DNA from 2 places in the Arthrobacter sp. N1 genome. Region 1 is predicted to be linked to the other one. Evidence: predicted binding sites of a transcription regulator. Region 1 holds the regulator's gene; the other holds the start of a gene.
The links. The regulator LexA, encoded in region 1, represses DNA repair genes until DNA is damaged. The targets are predictions, from matches to a motif close to TCGAACANNTGTTCGA.

Region 1 (10,860 bases):
CGCTGAAATAGTGCTGGGACTCCATGGGGAAAGCCTAGTGGCAGCCTGCAGGCAACCGGTCCGGCCGACATTTCGCGCTGGGAGAAGAGCCTGTGTCCGTCGTCGTGCGTGGACGTAGAATTGACCTACTCATACCTAGGGAGACCATGACCACGAACAACGGACATTCCACCGGAGCCGACATGGGCCCGGAGGAGATCCAGGCAGTCATCGATCGGATTCTCGCCAGCGACGAAGCTGCCGTGGCGAAGACGAAGGCCGGTACATCGGAGCAGGCTGCCGCGCCCACGGAGAAGACCTGGCGCTCGCGGGCGCTCGCCCTCTCGGACGGGGACGAGACGTCGGACGCCGACGGGGACCAGCAGGATCTCGCCGAACGCCGCGCCCTGCGGCGCGTCGCGGGACTCTCCACGGAGCTCGAGGACGTCACCGAGGTCGAATACCGCCAGCTGAGGCTCGAGCGCGTGGTCCTCGCCGGACTGTGGAGCGAGGGCACGGCGCAGGATGCCGAGAACTCGCTGCAGGAGCTGGCGGCCCTCGCCGAGACAGCAGGTTCCGAGGTCCTCGACGGGATCGTCCAGCGCCGGCTCAAGCCGGACCCCGGGACGTTCCTCGGTTCGGGCAAGGCACAGGAGTTGAAGGACATCGTGCAGGCCACGGGCGCGGACACCGTGATCGTGGACAGCGAGCTCTCGCCGTCCCAGCGGCGTGGCCTCGAGGACATCGTCAAGGTGAAGGTCATCGACCGGACCGCCCTGATCCTCGACATCTTCGCGCAGCACGCCAAGTCCCGCGAGGGCAAGGCGCAGGTGGAACTGGCCCAGCTCGAGTACCTCCTGCCGCGTCTGCGTGGCTGGGGCGAGTCGATGTCCCGCCAGGCCGGTGGCCAGGTCGGCAGTGCCGGGGCGGGCATGGGATCGCGCGGACCGGGTGAGACGAAGATCGAACTCGACCGACGCAAGATCCGCACCCGCATGGCGAAACTGCGCCGGGAGATCGCGGGGATGAAGCCTGCCCGGGAGACGAAGCGGTCCAACCGCCGCCGGAACCAGGTGCCGTCCGTGGCGATCGCCGGGTACACGAACGCCGGGAAGTCCTCGCTCCTGAACCGCCTCACCGATGCCGGCGTGCTCGTCGAGAACGCGTTGTTCGCGACTCTCGATCCGACCATCCGACGCACCGAGACGCCGGACGGGATCGGCTACACGCTGGCCGACACCGTCGGCTTCGTCCGGTCGCTGCCCACACAGCTCATCGAGGCCTTCCGGTCCACCCTCGAGGAGGTCGCCGACTCGGACCTCATCCTGCACGTCGTCGACGCCTCCCACCCCGACCCCGAGGGGCAGATCGCCGCGGTCCGCGCGGTGCTGACGGAGGTCGAGGCCCGGAACGTCCCCGAGATCATCGTGCTCAACAAGGCCGATGCAGCCGATCCGTTCGTCATCGAGCGACTGCGTCAGCGGGAGCCGCGCTCCGTGGTCGTCTCCGCCCGGACCGGTGCGGGCCTGACCGAACTGCGGCAGCTGATCAGCACGAGCATCCCGCGCCCCGGGGTGAAGCTCGACCTGATGGTGCCCTACGAGCACGGCGAGATCGTCAGCCGCCTCCACGAAGAGGATGCCGAGATCCTCGGGATGGAGCACGTCGACGAGGGGACCCGCCTCGAGGTGATGGTCCGCGAGGGCCTGGCAGCCGAGCTGGAGCCGTACGTCCGGCATGAGTGACAGCACGCGGTCCGGCGCCGCCGTCGCGGCGCCGGACGCGGCTCGCCCTTCCCCGGAATCACGCCAGGCGCTCGAGCTCCTCGACGCCGCCGTCTCCGCCATGGGCGGGGAGATGCGCTCGGGCCAGCACGAGATGGTCCGTCAGGTCAGTGAGGCGATCCACTCGGGCGACCACCTGCTCGTCCAGGCCGGCACGGGAACCGGCAAGTCGCTCGCCTATCTGGTGCCCCTGATTGCCCACGCCATGGACAGCGATCGCCCGTCCGTCGTATCGACCGCGACGCTCGCCCTCCAGGCACAGATCGTGGGCCGGGACCTGCCACGACTGCTGGACGCGGTCCGGCCCGCGCTTGCCCGGCCGGTCGACGTCGCGCTGCTCAAGGGGCGCTCGAACTACGTCTGCCTGCACAAGACCGGCGGGGGATTCCCGGAGGAGGATGCGCCGGACACGCTCTTCAGCCTCGGCGAGGATGCGGCTCCCCACCCGGCGCCGGCCGCCATCGCGGGTGGAGCCGCCTCGGCTCTGGGCCGTGAGGTGGTCCGGCTCCGGGAGTGGGCGGAGGAGACGGAGACGGGTGACCGCGACGACCTCGTGCCCGGCGTCAGCGATCGTGCATGGCGGCAGGTGTCCGTCTCCAGCATGGAGTGCCTCGGCGCCGCGCGCTGCCCCGTCGCCCAGGAGTGCTTCAGCGAGAAGGCCCGCGCCGCGGCGGCCGACGCCGACATCATCATCACGAATCACGCCATGCTGGCGATCAGCGCCTTCGAGGGGCTCGCCGTGCTGCCCGAGTACGACGTCGTCGTGATCGACGAGGCGCACGAGCTCCACGACCGTGTCACCGGGGCCGTCTCCGGTCAGCTCTCCGCCGCCATGGTCAGCACGGCGGCCGCCGGCCTCAGGCGCCATGCGTCCGTTGCGACGACAGCGCTCGACTCCGCAGCCAGCGCCTTCGAGGCCGCGTCCGAGCTGGTCTCCTCCGGTCTGCTCGCCGGCGGGCTCCCGGACGATCTGGAGCAGACCCTCGCCCAGGTCCGCGATGCGGCTCGCGCCGCCCTCTCCGACACCAGGACGGACGGGAAGTCCGAGGCAGATGCGGACGGCGGACGCCAGATGGCGAGGTCCCGCGTCACGCTCGTGTTCGACCTGGCCGAGCGGATCCTCGCGGCGTCGGACGCGAAGGAGGTGGTCTGGGCGTCGAGGCCCAGCAGCTTCACGCCCGGATCCGGCTATTCACCGGCGGACGAGAGTGCGCCGGCGACCCTCAACGTGGCGCCGCTCTCGGTGGCCGGCCGGCTCCGCGAAGGGCTCTTCGAGGACCACACCGTGATCCTGACGTCGGCGACACTGGCCATCGGATCCGAATTCGGCCCGGTCGCCGGGTCCCTGGGTCTGAGTGGCCCGGGCGCGCCGGCGTGGACCGGCGTCGACGTGGGCAGTCCGTTCGACTACCCCCGCCAGGGCGTTCTGTACGTCGCCAAGGATCTGCCGAAACCTGAGCGCGGGACGTCGGACGCGCAGCTCGAGGAGTTGCTGGTGCTGCTCACGGCGTCGCGGGGCGGAGCGCTGGGGCTCTTCTCGTCCAAGCGGGCCGCCGAGGAAGCCGCGGAGGCACTGCGCCCGAAGGTGGACTTCGAGATCCTCTGCCAGGGGGAGTCCTCGCTCAACGCCCTGGTCACGCAGTTCGCCGAGGAACAGGACACGTGCCTGTTCGGCACCATGTCGCTCTGGCAGGGCGTCGATGTGCCGGGGGAGTCCTGCCGCCTCGTCGTGATCGATCGCATCCCCTTCCCGCGGCCGGACGATCCGCTGATGACGGCGCGCACCCGGGACGTCGCCCGGAACGGCGGCAACGGGTTCATGAGCGTGTCCGCCACGCACGCGGCGGTCCGCCTCGCCCAAGGAGCGGGACGCCTGATCCGTGCCACCGGTGACCGGGGGGTCGTCGCCGTGCTTGACAGCCGTCTCGCCACGGCGCGGTACGGCGGGTTCCTCCGGGCAGCGCTGCCGCCCTTCTGGGCGACGACGGACCGGGCCACGGTCACCGGCATCCTCGAGCGGATCTCGGGGCGCTGAGGGCTCCGGGCCCGGTGTCCTCCGGCGGGTCTCGGGGCGCCGAGGTCTCCGGGCGGGGGCCGTGCAGGATGCCGGCGGGCAGTCCCCCTCGGCAGGTGTCCCAGCACCGTCGGGCGATCACCGGGCGGGCGGGCTCCCGCCCCGGCCGGACCGGGCTAGAGAGCCCGCATCACCGAGACGACCTTGCCCATGATGCTCGCGTGGTCTCCGAGGATCGGTTCGTAGCGGGTGTTCTGCGGCAGGAGCCACGTGTGGCCGTCGCGCTGGCGGAAGGTCTTGACCGTCGCCTCGTCGTCCAGCAGGGCAGCCACGATGTCGCCGTTCTGGGCGCTCTGCTGACGCCGCACCACCACCCAGTCGCCGTCGCAGATGGCGGCGTCGACCATCGAGTCCCCGGACACCCTGAGCATGAACAGATCGCCGTGGCCCACGAGCTGCCGGGGGAGGGGCATCACGTCCTCCACCACCTGATCGGCCAGGATCGGTCCACCCGCCGCGATGCGTCCGACGAGCGGCACCAGCGCCGTGTCGACGGCGAACTGCTGCTCCGGGGCCGTACCTGACGCGGACGACGCGTCACCCGGCGTCTCCGCGGCAAGCGTCAGCGGCAGCAGGACCTCCATGGCACGGGGCCGCTTCGGGTCCCGCCGGACATAGCCGAGGCGCTCGAGCTGTGACAGCTGGTGCGTGACGCTCGACAGGCTCGCCAGACCGACGGTGTCGCCGATCTCCCGCATGGACGGGGGATACCCCTTGTCGGCGATCGACCGCTGGATGGTCTCCAGGATGGTCAGCTGACGGGCCGTCAGTCCTTTGGACACGGACCGGCCCCGTGGCCTGCCGCGGCCCGCGCTGAGGGGCACGACGTCGGTCGGGGCGTCAACGGTGTTCGAATCCTGTCGAGCTGCCGGTGTTCGTTCCGCCACGGTGAGCCTTTCGCCTGGGACTGTCCGTCCCGTCGGTTCCGCCCTCGCGCCTCCGGTCGTCCCGGAAGCGATTGTGTCAGTGGCGGGTGATTGTCTTGGGTTCATCGGGGCCGTCGTTACGCGGAAGCAGCGACGTCACCGGTGTTCTCCTGTCACGTTCACGCTAGGACAGACCGGGGCACTTATCAAACATATGTTCGAGCGAGTCTCGACAGCGGTCGTCGCTGAGTGCTAGAAATAGGACCAGACGAATTAGAACGTGTGTTCGAACACGCTGATCGGGCGGGTCCGTACATTCGAAGAAAGAGGGAATGGACATGGCTGAAGCAACAGTTCTGCACGGCAGCACGGCGCTGTGGGCGCTGACGCCTGCACGGGCGGCATCCCATCTCCGGGTCGTTCCCTCGACTCTCGACGCCGATCCTTCCCGGGTCCGTACGTCCACGCAGCGGACTACGGGCTTCTCGGGTTCCGAAGGCACCGTCACCGACACGCCACCGGCAGCACGGCCGCTCACACTGACGAGGCGCGGACGCCTGCTGCTGGTGGGCCTGCCCATCGCCCTCGGTGTCGCGGCGCTGGTCCTCCTCGGAGCGTTCCTCACATCACAGGCGCAGGCCGGGGTGGACGCTCCTGCGCCGTCAGCCGTGGTCCAAGTCGATGTCGCGGCGGGCGAGACACTCTGGGACCTGGCCGTCCAGTACGCGCCGGAGCGTGACACACGTCAGGTCGTCGGCGAGATGGTGGAGCTGAACAATCTGGGCACGTCAGTGATCCACGCGGGTCAGAGCCTCTCCATCCCGTCGCGGGGCTGAATCGCTTCTTCCGGATTCCCGCGGATGTGCCGGCCCGAAGGTCCGATGCTCCTGACGGGGTCCCGTCGCATTCGTCGGTGGAGAAGCCGTCGCTTAAACTGGGCAGGTGCCTTCAACCGTCGACGCCCTAGCGAACCTGCCCCTCCGTGACGATCTCGTGGGGCTGCACCCGTACGGCGCGCCACAACTCGATGTTCCGGTCCTCCTGAACGTGAACGAGAACACCTTCGGTGTTCCGGCCGACGTGCATGCGGCTATCGTCGCCGCCGTGGATGCGGCCGCGCAGGGGTTGAACCGATACCCGGACCGCGAGTTCACCGAGCTGCGGACGAACCTCGCCCGCTACCTCGGCCACGGGCTCACGCCGGACCAGCTCTGGGCGGCCAACGGTTCCAACGAGGTGCTGCAGCAGATCCTCCAGGCATTCGGTGGGCCGGGGCGGACGGCGATCGGCTTTCCTCCCACCTATTCGATGTATCCGCTGCTGGCCAGCGGGACCGGAACGCGGTACGTCACCGCACCACGCGACGCGGCCTACACCATGACGCCCGACGCCACGGCGCGGGCCGTCCGGGACTCCGGCGCCAACATCGTGTTCCTCTGCTCCCCGAACAACCCGACCGGGACGGCGCTCGGACTGGAGGTCGTCGAGGCGGTCTACGAGGCAGGGAAGGATTCCCGGGCGATCGTGATCGTGGACGAGGCCTACGGCGAGTTCGCCCAGGAGGGGACGGCCAGCGCCCTGACCCTGCTGCCCGGTCGGCCCCGGTTGCTCGTCTCGCGGACCATGAGCAAGGCGTTCGCCCTGGCCGGGGCCAGGATCGGTTACCTCGCCGCCGCACCGGAGATCACCGACGCCCTCCGCCTGGTGCGCCTCCCGTACCACCTCTCCGCGATCACGCAGGCGGCGGCCAATGCGGCCCTGACCCACGCCGCCACGCTGCTGTCCAACGTCGAGGCGATCAAGGTGCAGCGGGACCGGATCGTGGTGGAACTGCAGCGGCTCGGGCTGACGCCGGCGCCGTCCGACGCGAACTTCGTCTTCTTCACGGGCCTCGAGGACCCGCACCGTGTCTGGGAAGGCCTGCTGGCCGCCGGGGTGCTGATCCGTGACGTCGGCATACCGGGGTCGCTGCGGGTGACGGCCGGGACCGAGGAGGAGACGACCCTCTTCCTCTCGGCGCTGAAGAACCTCCTGTAGGGCTTCGCGGCCCCGCCTGTTCTCCTAGACTTGAGGGGCAGGATCGCGGCACCCGTCCAGTGGGCGGAGCCGGGCCGCCCCTGCGCCTGATTCGCCGACCAGCGCCCGGAAGCCCGGCAGCGCACAGAAGGAATGACATGACTGCAGATGCCCCCCGCGGCCGCACGGCCCGGATCGAGCGCGTCACCAGTGAGTCCAGCGTGCTCGTGGAACTGGACCTGGATGGCACCGGCGTGTCCACCATCGACACGACGGTCCCGTTCTTCGACCACATGCTGACGGCGCTGTCGAAGCACTCACTCATCGATCTCACCATCCGGTCGTCCGGCGACACGCACATCGACGTGCACCACACCGTGGAGGACACCGCCATCGCGATCGGCGAGGCCCTGCTCGTCGCGCTCGGTGACAAAGCCGGGATCCGCCGCTTCGGCGAGGCGACCGTACCGCTCGACGAGGCGCTGGCGAACGCCGTCGTGGACATCTCCGGCCGCCCCTTCCTCGTGCACGGCGGAGAGCCCGCGGGCCAGGAGTACCACCTGATCGGCGGGCACTTCACGGGATCGCTGACGCGCCACGTGCTGGAGGCGATAGCGCTGCACGCCCGGATCTGCCTCCACGTCACGGTGATCGCCGGCCGGGATCCCCACCACATCGTCGAAGCACAGTTCAAGGCCCTTGCCCGGGCGCTCCGCGCCGCCGTCGAGCCCGACCCGCGGGTCGAGGGCATCCCGTCCACCAAGGGGGCCCTGTGAGTGCGCGGACCATCACCGTCCTGGACTACGGCTCCGGCAACGTCCGTTCGGTGGTGCGTGCCCTCGAGCACGTGGGCGCGGAGGTCCTCCTCAGCGCCAAGCCGGACGACGTCCTGAAGGCCGACGGGCTGCTGGTGCCCGGGGTGGGCGCGTTCCAGGCCGTGATGAAGGGCCTGAAGGACGTCGATGCCCTGCGCATGATCGGCCGCCGGGTCGCCGGAGGCCGGCCGGTACTCGGCATCTGCGTCGGGCTCCAGGTCCTGTTCGACGAAGGGGTGGAGCACGGTGTCCGGACGCCCGGGATGGCCGAGTGGCCCGGAGTCGTCGAGCGGCTCAAGGCCGACGTGGTCCCGCACATGGGATGGAACACCGTCCAGGCGCCGGAGGACACCGTCCTGTTCGACGGCATCCGCGACGAGCGCTTCTACTTCGTCCACTCCTACGGCGTGCAGGACTGGTCCTTCGACGTGACGCAGCCCGCCATGAAGCCTCCCCAGGTCACGTGGTCGAACCACGGTGGTCCGTTCATCGCCGCCGTCGAGAACGGACCCCTCAGCGCCACCCAGTTCCACCCCGAGAAGTCGGGTGACGCAGGGGCGCACCTCCTGCGGAACTGGATCGACGGCCTGCGGTGACCGCGTGCTGAGCCTCGTGCTGATGGGGGTGGCCGGCCTCCTGATCGGTGGTGCCTTCTCGCTCCGGGGGCAGGATTTCCCCCGATGGGTCTGGATCGCCTTCCTCGTCCTGGCGGGCCTCTCGCTCGTCGCTGCCTACCTCTTCACCCTTCCCGGCGACTGACCGGGCACCCGTCCATCGCCCCCCGCGTCCTCCCGTACCGACGAAAGCAGACACCGCACCCATGAGCCCCTTCACCGAATCACCCACGCTCGAACTCCTTCCGGCCGTCGACGTCGCCGACGGCCAGGCCGTGCGCCTCGTGCAGGGCGAAGCCGGTAGCGAGACCAGCTACGGCGATCCGCTCGACGCCGCCCTCGCCTGGCAGGAGGCGGGCGCCGAGTGGGTGCACCTGGTCGACCTGGACGCTGCTTTCGGGCGCGGTTCGAACAAGGACCTCCTCGAACGCGTGGTCCGCAACCTCGACATCAAGGTGGAGCTCTCGGGCGGTATCCGGGACGACGTCTCGCTGGATGCCGCGCTGGAACTGGGCGCGACGCGCGTCAATCTGGGCACCGCAGCGCTCGAGAATCCCGAGTGGACCCAACTCGCCATCGCGCGGTACGGCGACGCCGTCGCCGTGGGCCTCGATGTCCGCGGCACCACGCTCGCGGCCCGCGGCTGGACCGAGGAGGGTGGTGACCTGTGGGAGGTGCTGCAGCGGCTCGAGGATGCCGGCTGTGCCCGCTACGTGGTCACCGACGTGACGAAGGACGGAACCCTGCGCGGACCGAATCTCGAACTCCTCCAGCAGGTCCTCGCCCGGACCACGCGACCCGTCGTCGCCTCCGGTGGCATCTCGAGCCTCGATGACATCGCCGCACTGCGGGACCTCGTGCCGCACGGCCTGGAGGGCGCGATCGTCGGGAAGGCGCTCTACGCCGGTGCCTTCACGCTCCCGCAGGCCCTCGACGTGGCGGGAATGCCCGGCGCGGACGCGTGACGGCCAGGCGCCTCCCCGCACATATCGCCGCGGCCCTCGCCGGCCGTCAGCACGGCGCCGAGGGCGGGAACACCGCGGACTCCGCGGGCCGTCCATGGGCCGGACGGGACCTGTCCGGCCCTGACAACCCACTCCACGCGTTCGACGACGACGACGGGTCCGCCGATCCAGGTCTGGCCGCGGCCGTGGCCGGCCTGCTCGGGGGTCCGGCGGCGACGGACGGGCCGGTGGACCAGCCGGGTCCGGGTGAGCGCCGGGTCCTCGCAGCACTCGCCACGGCGCGCGTCTTCATCCCGATCGTCGCGCAGCTCACCGTCGCGGGGGAAGCCGATGGTGCGGCCGGTGCTGCGGGACCACAGGGCGCTCTGCACTCCGACAAGGAGGCCGACATGGCGCTCGTGACGCTCACGGCGCCCGACGGCCGGAAGGCGCTGCCGGTCTTCTCCTCCACCGGGGCCCTCGAGCGCTGGCATCCGGAGGCACGGCCCGTCGCGGCCTATGCCTCCAGGGCCGCCCTCGCGGCGGCCGCCGACGGCGCCGAACTCCTGGTGCTCGATCCCGGCGCCGCACTGACCGTCGTCGTCCGCCGCCCAGCGGTGTGGGCGCTGGCGCAGCAGGTCGCCTGGACGCCGTCCTACGAGGACCCTGCACTGGTGACGCTCGTGGAGACCGCCGCCGCCGGGCAGGAGGAGATCCTGTCGGTGGCTCTCCGGCCCGCCGCAGGCGTCCTCAGCCGGGCTGCCGACGGTAGCATTGCCTCCGGAGGCGGGCCCGGCCCCGAACTCCGGATGGACGTGCGGCTACGACCGGGACTGCCCGCCGAGGGCGTCCGCGAGGCCGTCACCGCCCTCAGGTCCACCCTTCTGGGTCTCCCGGATTTCGTGGAACGGGTCGACTCGCTCGACATCAAACTCATGGGCTGACGGGAGCGTCGGCCAGGAAGACGACTTGTGAACTTCGCCGTATACCGGGACCTGCTGCGCATCCGCTCCGTCCGTACCCTGCTGATCGTCGGCATGGTCGCCCGGTTCCCGCACTCCGCGGCCGGTGTGCTGCTGACCCTCCACGTGGTGCAGACCCTCGATCGAGGCTATGCGGAAGCCGGCGCTGTCGCCGCCGTCGTCACCATCGGGATCGCCGTCGGAGCGCCCTGGCGCGGACGCCGTATCGACAGTGCGGGTCTGCGCCGCGCGCTGATCCCCTCAGTCGTCGCCGAGGCGGTCATCTGGTCCGTCGCGCCGCACCTGCCCTATCCCTGGCTCCTAGTCGCCGCGCTCGTCGGCGGGCTGTTCACGCTTCCGGCGTTCTCCGTGATCCGGCAGGCGCTGGGCGTGCTGGTCGAGGGGGACCGGCGCCGGACCGCCTTCACGCTCGACGCGATCTCGACGGAGGTCGTCTTCATGGCGGGACCGGCCGTCGGCGTCGTCCTCGCGACGCAGGTCTCGACGGTCCTCGGGCTGACGCTGATCGGGATCGCCACCGCGTCCGCCGGCCTGTTCCTCATGTGGTTCAATCCGCCGACGCGGTCCGAGCAGCTGCCGGACGCCGCCACGGTGCCCGCTGCCGCGCCGTCCGGCGTCGGAGAGGCTGCAGCCGATCTCATCGGCACCCGGGACACCGGAGCGTCGCCGGGAGCCAGAGCCTCGCTCCTCCGCAGGGGCGTGCGCCGCGCGCTGCCCTGGCTGACCTTCCCGCTCCTGATCGTCATGGTGGTCGCAGCAGGTGCCGGGCTCGTGCTCTCGGGGAC
Region 2 (10,860 bases), 280 kb from region 1:
GCGCGACGAGGTGCTCGATCACGTTCTGCGCGGACGTGTGGCCATCGCCCACCGCCGCGTACAGCGCGGCGATGTCCTGGTGTTTCAGCTCCTCCGCGACCGACATGAGGGCGCTGTGCGTCATCATGCGCTGCAGCGGCAGGTTCTGCTTGCGCATGGCGCGCGTCAGCAGCTCCTTACCCTTGTCGATCGCCTCCTCGCGGCGTTCCTTGGTGAACCACTGGCGGATCTTGTTCCGGGCGCGGGGACTCTTGACGAAGCCCTGCCAGTCCTGGCTGGGGCCGGCCCCCTCGGCCTTCGAGGTGAAGATCTCCACCCAGTCGCCGTGGTTCAGCTCGCTGTTGAGCGGCACCAGCTTCCCGTTGACCCGGGCGCCGATGGTCCGGTGTCCCACCTCGGTATGGACCGCGTACGCGTAGTCCACGGGCGTGGACCCGGCCGGCAGCGCCATGACCTCACCCTTCGGGGTGAACACGAACACCTCGCGCGCATTGATCTCGAAGCGCAGCGAATCGAGGAACTCGTTCGGGTCGGACGTCTCCTGCTGCCAGTCGACGAGGCTGCGGAGCCACCCCATGTCGCCGTTCTCCGGGGTCTCGAGCTGCCGCCCGCCGCTCTTGTACTTCCAGTGCGCCGCGACGCCGTACTCGGCGCGGCGGTGCATGTCGTGCGTCCGGATCTGGATCTCCACCGGCTTCCCGCCGGGGCCGATCACCGTGGTGTGCAGCGACTGGTACATGTTGAACTTCGGCATCGCGATGTAGTCCTTGAACCGCCCGGGCAGGGGGTTCCAGCGGGAATGCAGCGAGCCGAGGGTCGCGTAGCAGTCGCGCACGCTGTCCACCAGCACGCGCACGCCCATCAGGTCATGGATGTCGTCGAAGTCCTTGCCGCGCACGATCATCTTCTGGTAGATCGAGTAGTAGTGCTTGGGCCGCCCGGTGATGGTGGCCTTGATCTTCACCGCGCGGAGATCCTCCTCGACCTGGTTCCGCACGAGGCTCAAGTGCTTCTCCCGCTCGGGGGTCCTGTCCCCCACCATCCGGACGATCTCCTCGTACACCTTCGGATGCAGCGCGGCGAAGGAGAGATCCTCCAGCTCCCACTTGATGGTGTTCATGCCGAGGCGGTGGGCGAGGGGGGCGAAGATCTCCAGGGTCTCCCGCGCCTTCTTCGCCGAGGATGCCGGGGAGACGAAGCGCCAGGTCCGGGCGTTGTGCAGCCGGTCGGCGAGCTTGATGACCAGCACCCGGATGTCCTTGGCCATGGCGACGACCATCTTGCGGACCGTCTCGGCCTGGGCGGCATCCCCGAAGGAGACCTTGTCCAGCTTCGTCACGCCGTCGACCAGCATGGCGACCTCCGCGCCGAAATCACGCTTCAGCTCGTCAAGAGTGTAGGAGGTGTCCTCGACGGTGTCGTGCAGCAGCGCTGCCGCCAGCGTGGTGCCGGTCATGCCGAGCTCCGCGAGGATGGTCGCGACGGCCACAGGGTGCGTGATGTAGGGGTCGCCGCTCTTCCGCGTCTGGCCCTCGTGGCTGCGCTCGGCAACCAGGTAGGCGCGCTGGATGAGGTCCAGGTCCTCCTTGGGGTTGTTGGCGCGTACCGTGCGCAGGAGCGGCTCGAGGACGGGCGAGTACCCGGAGGAACCCCTCCCGGTGAGTCGCGCGATCCTGGCACGGGTGCGGCCGCGGCGGCCGGGGGCGACTTCGCCGGCGCTGCTCGCGGAAGGCGCGGACGACGGCGACGCGGGCTGCACGAGCCCCCGGCCTGCAGGCTGCGGGACCTCGGTGGTGACAGGCCCGGTACCCTCGGCCGCGACGACGTCCTGGGCGTCACCGGCCCGCACTGCGGGATTCACCGCTTCAGCCATGCACAGCCCCTCCATCTCGGTATCGGACCCTGGAAGGACTCAAGATGCCACAGGTCGGGTCGCACATCCAAGTCTAGCCGGGCTTTTCACCGCACCGGCCGCAGCATCCCCGGAAGGATGCTGCGGCCGGAGCAGCGCGTCGGAGTCGTCGCCGGGGTCGTCGATGCACTCGGCGGATCAGCGTTGCGGCGCTGCGGTCAGGCGGCAGCGGCCTCCATGGAGCGGCGGTTCAGGACCTTCTTCTCCTGCTTCCTCAGTTCGGGCTCGTTGAGCCGCAGCGCCGCGTACAGGGGGGCTGCGATGAAGATGGTACCGAGCGTGCCGAGGATGATGCCGATGAACAGTGCCAGGGAGAGGTCCTGGAGGGTGCCCGCCCCCAGGACGAACGCACCGATGAACAGGATCGAGGCGACAGGGAGGATGGCCACGACCGACGTGTTGATGGAGCGCACCAGGGTCTGGTTGACGGCGAGGTTGACCTGCTCGGCGAAGGTCCGTTTCGTGGAGATGGTCACGTCCGCGGTGTTCTCCCGGATCTTGTCGAACACCACCACCGTGTCGTAGAGGGCGTAGCTCAGGATGGTCAGGAAGCCGATGATCGCCGAGGGTGTGACCTCGAAGTCACTGAGCGAGTACAGGCCGGCCGTGACGACCATGACGACCACGAGGGCCGCCATGGCGGCGAGGGACATCTTCCACGTGCGGAAGTAGATGCCCATCAGGATCGCGGCCAGGACCACGAACACCCCGAACCCGATCAGCGCCTGGCGGCTGACGTCCTCACCCCAGGTCGGGCCGACGAAGCTCGACGTGACCTGGTCCTCCCCGACACCGTAGCCGGCGACCAGGTTGTCGCGGACGCTGAGGGTCTCGTCGTCGGAGAGCCGCTCGGTCTGGATGCGCATGGTGTCCGCGGCGATGTTCGTCACGCGAGGCACGGCGTCGGGAACGACATCGGTCACGGCCTGCTCACCGACGGCCACCTCCGTGTTCTCCGTCGCCGACACGGTGAACTCCGAACCGCCGCGGAAGTCGATACCGAGGTTGAAGCCACCCTTGACCACGGGGATGACGATCGAGACGAGGAGGGCGATCCCCGCGATCAGGAACCAGAGGTTCCGCTTGGCGACGAAAGGATATGAGCGCTTGCCCGAGTAGAGCTCGTTGCCGAAGGTGGCGAAGCTGGTGCGGCTCATTCGTGGGTCTCTTTCTGGGAAGAACCGGTGCGGTCGACGACGGTGGACCCCGTACGTCCGGCGAGTGCCTCCTGCTGCTCCGCGCGGCGGCGCTCGGCGATGGTCAGGCGGCGTTCCGCCTCACCGGAGGCGCCCTTGTTCCTGGCGCGGGTCGTGGCGGCCGGCGCGGGAACGGTGGCGCCGGGCTCGCGGAGCCTGCCTGCTCCCCGGTAGAGGGGAATGCCCCCGAGGCGGCGGGGATCGAGGCCGGACCACGGGTGGCCCTCACCGAAGAACTTCGTCCTCGCGAGGAGCCGCAGCACGGGGTGCGTGAACAGGAAGACGACGATCAGGTCGGCGATGGCGGTCAGACCGAGGGTGAAGGCGAAGCCACGGACGTTGCCCACGGCGACGAAGTAGAGCACCAGCGCGGCGAGGAGGTTGACGGCCTTCGAGGCGAGGACGGTGCGCTTGGCCCGGCGCCACCCGTTCTCGACGGCGGAGACGAGCCCGCGCCCGTCACGCAGCTCGTCGCGGATGCGTTCGAAGTACACGATGAACGAGTCCGCGGTCTGACCGATGGCCACGATCAGGCCTGCGACACCGGCGAGTGAGAGACGGTAGTTCTCCGTCCAGCCGAGGATGCAGATGGCCAGGTAGGTCAGGACGCCAGCGACGACGAGCGACGCGATGGTGACCAGCCCGAGGAGGCGGTACTGGAACATCGAGTACACGGCGACGAGCAGCAGGCCGATCAGCCCGGCGATCAGGCCCAGGCGCAACTGGTCCGCACCGAGGGTCGCGGAGATCTGCTGCTCGCTCTGGATCTCGAAGCTGATCGGCAGCGCACCGTACTTGAGCTGCTCGGCCAGCGCCGCGGCGGACTCCTCGGTGAAGTTGCCGCTGATCTGGGGATTGCCGTCGGGGATCACGGCGTTGGTGGTGGGCGCGGAGACGATCCGGCCGTCGAGCACGATGGCGAACTGGTTCCGTGGGTCCCCGTCGCCCAGGGCGAAGAGGCGCTCGGTGACCTCGCGGAAGATCTGCGTGCCCTCGTCGTTGAAGTCGATGTTGACGGCCCAGGTGTTGAGCGCCTGGCCCTGGGCACCCCGCTGCAGCCCGTAACTCGCGGTCGAGATGTCCGTGCCCGGTACCTCGACCGGGCCGAGGATGTACTTGCCCTGGGTGTCGGGCTCGCAGGCGACCATGGGCTCGTCGGCGGGCGCCGGTTCCTCCGCGGGCTCGAGAGCGGCCGGATCGAGGCAGTCGAGCGCCTCGAACTCCTTGTACAGCTCCGGGGTGATCCAGTTCGGATCGCTGGCGTCCTGCGGCTCGGCCGCGGGCTGGGGCAGCTGGTCGTCGGGCGTCGGCGTCTCGGCGGCGGGCGCCTGACCGGGGCCGCCGGCGAGGACCGGCCGGAACTCCATCTGTGCGGATGCCTGGATCAGGTCCCGCGTCTCCGGGTCAGGGGTGCCCGGGAGGGACACGATCACATTCTGGCCGGACTGGGTGTTGATCTCGGCTTCGGCGACGCCCGAGCCGTCGACACGCTGCCGGATGATCTCGACGGCCTGGTCGAGCTGCTCGGGCGTGATCTCGCTGCCGCCCTGGACCCGGGGGGCGAGAATCATCTGGGTACCGCCCTCGAGGTCGAGGGCCAGGCGCGGGCTCCAGCTGGCCGTGCTCCAGATGGAGCCCGAGCCGAGGAGGATCGCGAGCAGTGCGGTCAGTACGCCCAGCCAGACAAGTGTCCGCTTGGCTGCCGTCCCGGGACCGGTACGAGGCATGGTGAGGTGTCCTTATGCTGTGGCGCCACGCGTGGCGCCGGTGTCACGACAGGCACGGCTGAGTACCGGCCCCTGAGGAATGCTAGTGGTCGGGGTTCGCTTTGGGGTCGCGGGCGTCGCGCGCGTCGCGGTTGTCCCGCAGCGACTGATCCCTCTCGGGCAGCTCGCCGCCCTGCTCGCGAAGGGGGTCCGGGGTCTCGGCACCCGACACCGTGGAGGGCGAGGTGGCGGTCGCCCCGCCGGTGGCGGGCCGGTCGACACCGTCGAGCGAGGAGGCATCGTCCGGGACGACCGCGCCGTCGTAGGCGTCGAGATCACGCCGTGCGGCGTCATCGTCCGTACCGGGCGTGTCCTCCGCCGCGACGGACTCCTGCTGCACGACCTTCGAGAGGGCCTGCGTATGGACGGTCGCGAAGGTGCCGGGCGACAGTTCAAGGACGGCCTTGTTGTTCTCCTGGTCGATGGAGACGATGGTGCCGAAGAGACCGAACTGCGTCATGACCTCGGTGCCCGGCTCCATCTGCGTCCGCATCTCCTTGACCTGCTGCTGCGACTTACGCTGCCGCCGGAACATGGTGAAGATCAGGAACGCCAGCGCCAGGGGCAGCAGCAGCGAGAAGATGTCGAAGGGAGGAGCATCTTCGGATGCGGTCTGGGCAACTACGTGTGCAAGCACTGGGCGAATCCGTTCGTGGGTCTGGGTGTGTGCGGCAGGGATGTGCCCCGGCACACAGACGAAGACACCAGTGTAAAGGGGAATCCTGACCGCTTCCGCGTCACGGGTCCGGTCGGGCCCAGCTGTCGATCGCGGATTCGCTGCCCATCAGGTCCTCCGGCGCGACGGAGAAGAGGTCCTCGGGCATGGCTGCGGCCACGGTGGCGGGCATCACGAGGCCGAGGTGCTTCCAGGCCTCGGCGGTCGCGATCCGCCCCCGCGGGGTGCGTCCCAGCATGCCCTCACGCACCAGGTAGGGCTCGGCCACGGTCTCCACGGTCTCCGGTTCCTCACCGACGGCGATGGCCAGGGTGGACAGTCCCACCGGCCCTCCGTTGAACTTGGTGATGAGGGCCGTGAGCACAGAGCGGTCGAGCCGGTCGAGCCCGCGCGCATCCACCTCGTACATGTCCAGCGCCGCACTGGCGGACCGTGCGTCGATCAGGTCGACGCCGTGGACGAGCGCCCAGTCCCGGACACGCCGTAGCAGGCGGTTGGCGATGCGCGGGGTCCCCCGGGAGCGGCCGGCGATCTCCGCGAAGGACGCCGAACTGACCTTCATGTCCATCAGCATCGCGGAGCGGCGGAGCACGAGCTCGAGTTCCTCGGTGGAGTAGAACTCGAGGTGCCCCGTGAAGCCGAACCGGTCCCGGAGCGGGCCGGGAAGGAGGCCGGCTCGCGTCGTGGCTCCGACGAGCGTGAACGGCGGCAGCTCCAAAGGGATGGCGGTGGCGCCGGGTCCCTTGCCGACGATGATGTCGACCCGGAAGTCCTCCATGGCCATGTACAGCATCTCCTCGGCGGGCCGGGACATGCGGTGGATCTCGTCGAGGAAGAGCACCTCCCCCTCCGTCAACGACGAGAGGATCGCCGCGAGGTCGCCGGCGTGCTGGATGGCGGGCCCGGACGTGATGCGCAGCGGCGCGTTCATCTCCGCGGCGATGATCATGGCGAGGGTCGTCTTCCCGAGCCCGGGAGGGCCGGACAGCAGGACGTGGTCGGCGCTGCGCCCCCTCAGCCGGGAGGCTTCGAGCACCAGCGAGAGCTGCCGCCTGACGCGCTTCTGCCCGACGAAGTCGTCGAGGTTCTTCGGCCGGAGCGCTGCCTCGACGGCGCGGTCCTCCGGGTCGGCCGAGGGCGCGACCAGCGGCACGTCCTCGGGGTGGTGATCGGTCATGCGCCCACCCCGGCATCGGCCTGGGCCCGGCCGGCAGCGCCCGCAGGAGTGCGCGGACCCCGGGTGGTCGACCGGGCGGAGCTGCGCGCGCCGTCCTGGCCGAGCCTGCGGAGGGTGAGCTTGAGGATCTGCCCCACGTCGCCGGACGCGGCGACCTCGGGCGCCTCGGCGACGGCGGCGTCGATCGCCGCTCCGGCGTCCTTCTCGGACCAGCCGAGGCCCATCATGGCCGTGAGCACCTGGCCCTGCCAGGACTGCGGTGACACGCCGGGCTTCGCCTCCAGCGGCACGAGCTTGCCCGCGAGTTCCAGCACGATGCGCCGCGCGCCCTTGGGACCGATCCCGGGTACCTTGCTGAAGGCCTTGTCGTCGCCCGACGACGCCGCGATGCGCACGGCGTCCGGGGTGTGGACGGCGAGCACGGCCAGGGCCAGACGCGGACCGACGCCGCTGACGGCGAGGAGCGTCTCGAAGACCTCGCGCTGGTCGGCGTCCTCGAACCCGAAGAGCGTCATCGAGTCCTCGCGCACGATCATCGCGGTCGCGACGCTGGCCTCCTCGCCCGTCCGCAATCCCGAGAGGGTCTGCGGGGTGGCCTGGACCTGCATGCCGAAGCCGTTGACGTCGATGACGGCGGAGTGCAGGCCCACGTGGGTCACTGTCCCGCGGAGGGAACTGATCATGAGGAGCTCCAGAGGCACGTGCGGATGGATGGACCGGGCGCGCCCGGTGTCGAACATACGTTCTAATGCACTACGGTACCGGCGTCACGCCGTGCGATCGAGCCGCCACACCGCGGAGCGGGCCTACCGGCGTCGGGCCCTGGCTTCCGCTTCGGCCCACAGGCGCTGCGCCGGAGTGAGCGAGCCGCCGGACACCGCGGCGCCCTGCTGCCCCACTCCCCTGCGCCACGCGTGGGTGATGGCGAGGGCCAGCGCGTCGGCGGCATCCGCCGGCCGCGGAGGGGTGTCGAGGCGGAGGATCTTCGTGACCATCTTGGTGACGGCCACCTTGTCCGCCTGCCCGTTCCCCGTGACGGCGGCCTTGACCTCGGTGGGCGTGTGCAGGGCGACGGGGATCCCGCGGCGTGCGGCCGCGACGATGACCACGCCCGACGCCTGGGCCGTCCCCATGACGGTGCTCACGTTCAACTGGCTGAACACGCGCTCGACGGCGAGGACCTCCGGCTTGTGCAGGTCCAGCCAGGTGTCGACCGCCTCGGAGATGACGAGCAGCCGTTCGTCCAGGCTGCGGCCCGCCTCCGTCCCGACGACGCCGACGGCCACGAGCGTCGAGCGCCGGTTCGGTTCGATGTCGACGACGGCCAGGCCGCACCTCGTCAGGCCGGGGTCCACGCCCATGACACGGTAGGTCACCGGGCGGATCCGGTCAGCAGGACGACGCCGACAAGCAGGACGATGTCAGTCGTCCTCGAGCTCGGCCAGGACCTCGTCCGAGAGGTTGGCGTTCGAATACACGTTCTGGACGTCGTCGAGCTCCTCGAGGGCGTCCACGAGCTTCAGGAACTTGCGCGCACCGTCGGAGTCCAGGTCCACCTGCATGGACGGGACGAACTCGACCTCGTCGGTCTCGTACTCGATGCTGCTCGCGTCGAGGGCCTCGACGACCGCACGGAGGTCCTGCGGCTCCGACACGATCTCGAAGGTGTCGGCCGATTCCTTGACCTCGTCGGCGCCGGCGTCGAGCACGGACATGAGGAGCTCGTCCTCGGTCAGTCCGTTCTTCGGCAGCGTGACGACGCCCTTCCGGGCGAAGAGGTAGGCCACGGATCCGGGGTCGGCGATCGTCCCGCCGTTGCGGGAGATACCGAGCCGCACTTCCGAGGCAGCACGGTTCTTGTTATCCGTGAGGCACTCGATGAGGAGCGCCGAGCCCTGGGGCCCACGGGCCTCGTACATGATGGTCTGGTAGTCGACGGCCTCGCCGAGCAGGCCCGCGCCGCGCTTCACCGCGCGGTTGATGTTGTCGATGGGCACGGAGGTCTTCTTGGCCTTCGAGACGGCGAGTTCGAGGCCGGGGTTACCGGCGACGTCGGCACCGCCCGCGCGCGCTGCGACCTCGATGTTCTTGATCAGCTTCGCGAAGGACTTCGCGCGCTTGGCGTCGATCGCCGCCTTCTTGTGCTTGGTGGTTGCCCACTTGGAGTGCCCCGACATGCTTACGCTTCTCCTCTGATCATCCGGATAAAGAGTTCGTGGACCCGCCGCTCACCCGTCACTTCCGGGTGGAAACTCGTGGCCAGCAGGTTGCCCGAACGCACTGCGACAATTCTAGCGACCGGCTCCAAGTCCGCTCCTGCGCCGTCCGTCGCACCGCCGGAGCCGTCGCTTGAGCCATCGCTTGAGCCATCACTCGAGCCACCGCCGTAAGAACTGTCACCGACGTCGTCCCGGGGTGCCGCCCGGGGTGTCCCGGCGGCGGGCACCTGCGCCAGCACCTCGACGCCGTCGCCCACCTTCTCGACCCAGGGCGCCCTGATGAAGACCGCGCGCACGGGGTCCCCGGCCGCGGCGGTGCCCGTGGCCGCCAGCTCCGCGAAGTCGAGGTCGGTCTCGAAGGACTCGCGCTGGCGTCCGAAGGCGTTGCGCCGCACCACCATGTCGAGCCCGCCGAACGTCTGCTGCGGATTGCCCGAGCGGTCGGTGGCGGGATCGGCGATGACATCCGAGAGCATGATCATGCCCGCGCAGGATCCGTACACGGGCAGGCCGCCGACGATCAGCTCGCGCAGCGGAGCGGCCAGCCCGAAGGTGCGCGTCAGCTTGTCGATGGTGGTCGACTCGCCGCCGGGGATGATGAGGCCGTCCACAGCGGCGAGTTCCGCCGGACGCCGCACCGTGACGGCGCGCCCGCCGAGCGACTCGATCGTCGCGATGTGCTCCCGTACGTCGCCCTGCACCGCGAGGACCCCGACGACGACAACGCGCCGTCCGGCCGCGGCCCTCCCCTCCGTGGTCGCGCGATCCCCGGAGACCGGGCGCCCGCCGGCCGGAGGCACGCCGACCGGACGCACGCCGGATCGACGGGTGTCGGCCGGCGCATCGATCGGAGCGTCGATCGGCGCGTCGATCGGAGCGTCGATCGGCTCATCGGATACGGGGACCGACGTCGGCAGGGGCGCCGAGGAGGACGGGGAGGTCATCCCTCGATTCTAGGTCGTCGGCCGGGCGTAGCCGCCCCGGCCGGGAGCGCCTCGTCCCCCGCCTCGCGGGAAGAACACCGGCCCGGCGATATCGTGGAGGCATGAATCCCCTTCCAGTCCTCGTGGGCAAGGCCGTGCGCATCGCGTCCCGCCTGCGCGGCGGCGGCTCCGCCCTTCCCGGCCTCGTGGTCGAGCGCCTCGACCCCGGGTTCATGGCCCGCGCGCTGTCCAACCTCCCCCGCGGCGTCGTCGTCGTCAGCGGGACGAACGGCAAGACGACCACCACCAAGATGGTGGTGGAGCTCCTCGAGGGCCAGGGCCTGAAAGTCTTCACCAACCGCACCGGCAGCAACTTCACGCGCGGCGTGGCCGCCGCACTGCTCGGCGAGGTGGACTGGCGCGGCCGCCTGACGGCGGACGTCGCCGTGCTCGAGCTCGACGAGGCGCACGCGGTGCACTTCGTCAAGCTCGTCCCCCCACGCTTCTCCCTGCTCCTCAACGTGCTCCGCGACCAGCTGGACCGCTTCGGCGAGATCGACGCCACCACGCGGCTGCTCGAGCGCATCGCCCTGGCCACGACGGGCACCGTCGTGCTCAACCGCGAGGACCCGCGCGTCGCCGGTATCGCCTCATCGGTCACGACCGCCGACGTCGTCTATTTCGGCCTCGACGCATCACTGCGGAGCACGTTCCCGAACGACGACGAACTCCGCGGCGCGGCCGGCACCGCTCCCGCCTCCGCCCTGCCCGCTGACGTGGTCCTCCGCTCGGTCGACGGTAACTCCGCCGAGTTCGAGGCGGACGGCACGGTGACCCGCACGGATCTCCGCCTCCGGGGCGTCTACAACATCTTCAACGCGGCCGCCGCGCTCGCTGCGGCGCGGACCGTCATGGCCGGAACCGCCGACGACGACCGGTTGTACGCGTCCCTGGCCGCCGTCGAGCCCGCGTTCGGACGGGGCGAGAGCCT

Region 2: ruvA (Holliday junction branch migration protein RuvA) is a predicted target of LexA. The motif match lies at 7,460-7,475, and genes of this name have one in related genera.

Annotation. Positions count from the first base shown of each region.
Region 1 covers NZ_CP102608.1:1,220,344-1,231,203, forward strand. The annotation lists gene NVV32_RS05530 (class I SAM-dependent methyltransferase) at 1-25, opposite strand, end outside; gene hflX (GTPase HflX) at 147-1,724, shown strand; gene NVV32_RS05540 (ATP-dependent DNA helicase) at 1,717-3,798, shown strand; gene lexA (transcriptional repressor LexA) at 3,954-4,661, opposite strand; gene NVV32_RS05550 (LysM peptidoglycan-binding domain-containing protein) at 5,042-5,539, shown strand; gene NVV32_RS05555 (histidinol-phosphate transaminase) at 5,646-6,740, shown strand; gene hisB (imidazoleglycerol-phosphate dehydratase HisB) at 6,878-7,495, shown strand; gene hisH (imidazole glycerol phosphate synthase subunit HisH) at 7,492-8,130, shown strand; gene NVV32_RS05570 (hypothetical protein) at 8,135-8,293, shown strand; gene priA (bifunctional 1-(5-phosphoribosyl)-5-((5-phosphoribosylamino)methylideneamino)imidazole-4-carboxamide isomerase/phosphoribosylanthranilate isomerase PriA) at 8,355-9,113, shown strand; gene NVV32_RS05580 (SseB family protein) at 9,110-10,036, shown strand; gene NVV32_RS05585 (MFS transporter) at 10,064-10,860, shown strand, end outside.
Region 2 covers NZ_CP102608.1:1,500,225-1,511,084, reverse strand. The annotation lists gene NVV32_RS06750 (RelA/SpoT family protein) at 1-1,873, opposite strand, end outside; gene secF (protein translocase subunit SecF) at 2,071-3,069, opposite strand; gene secD (protein translocase subunit SecD) at 3,066-4,835, opposite strand; gene yajC (preprotein translocase subunit YajC) at 4,918-5,511, opposite strand; gene ruvB (Holliday junction branch migration DNA helicase RuvB) at 5,612-6,727, opposite strand; gene ruvA (Holliday junction branch migration protein RuvA) at 6,724-7,410, opposite strand; gene ruvC (crossover junction endodeoxyribonuclease RuvC) at 7,534-8,103, opposite strand; gene NVV32_RS06715 (YebC/PmpR family DNA-binding transcriptional regulator) at 8,149-8,904, opposite strand; gene pdxT (pyridoxal 5'-phosphate synthase glutaminase subunit PdxT) at 8,907-9,647, opposite strand; gene NVV32_RS06705 (MurT ligase domain-containing protein) at 9,992-10,860, shown strand, end outside.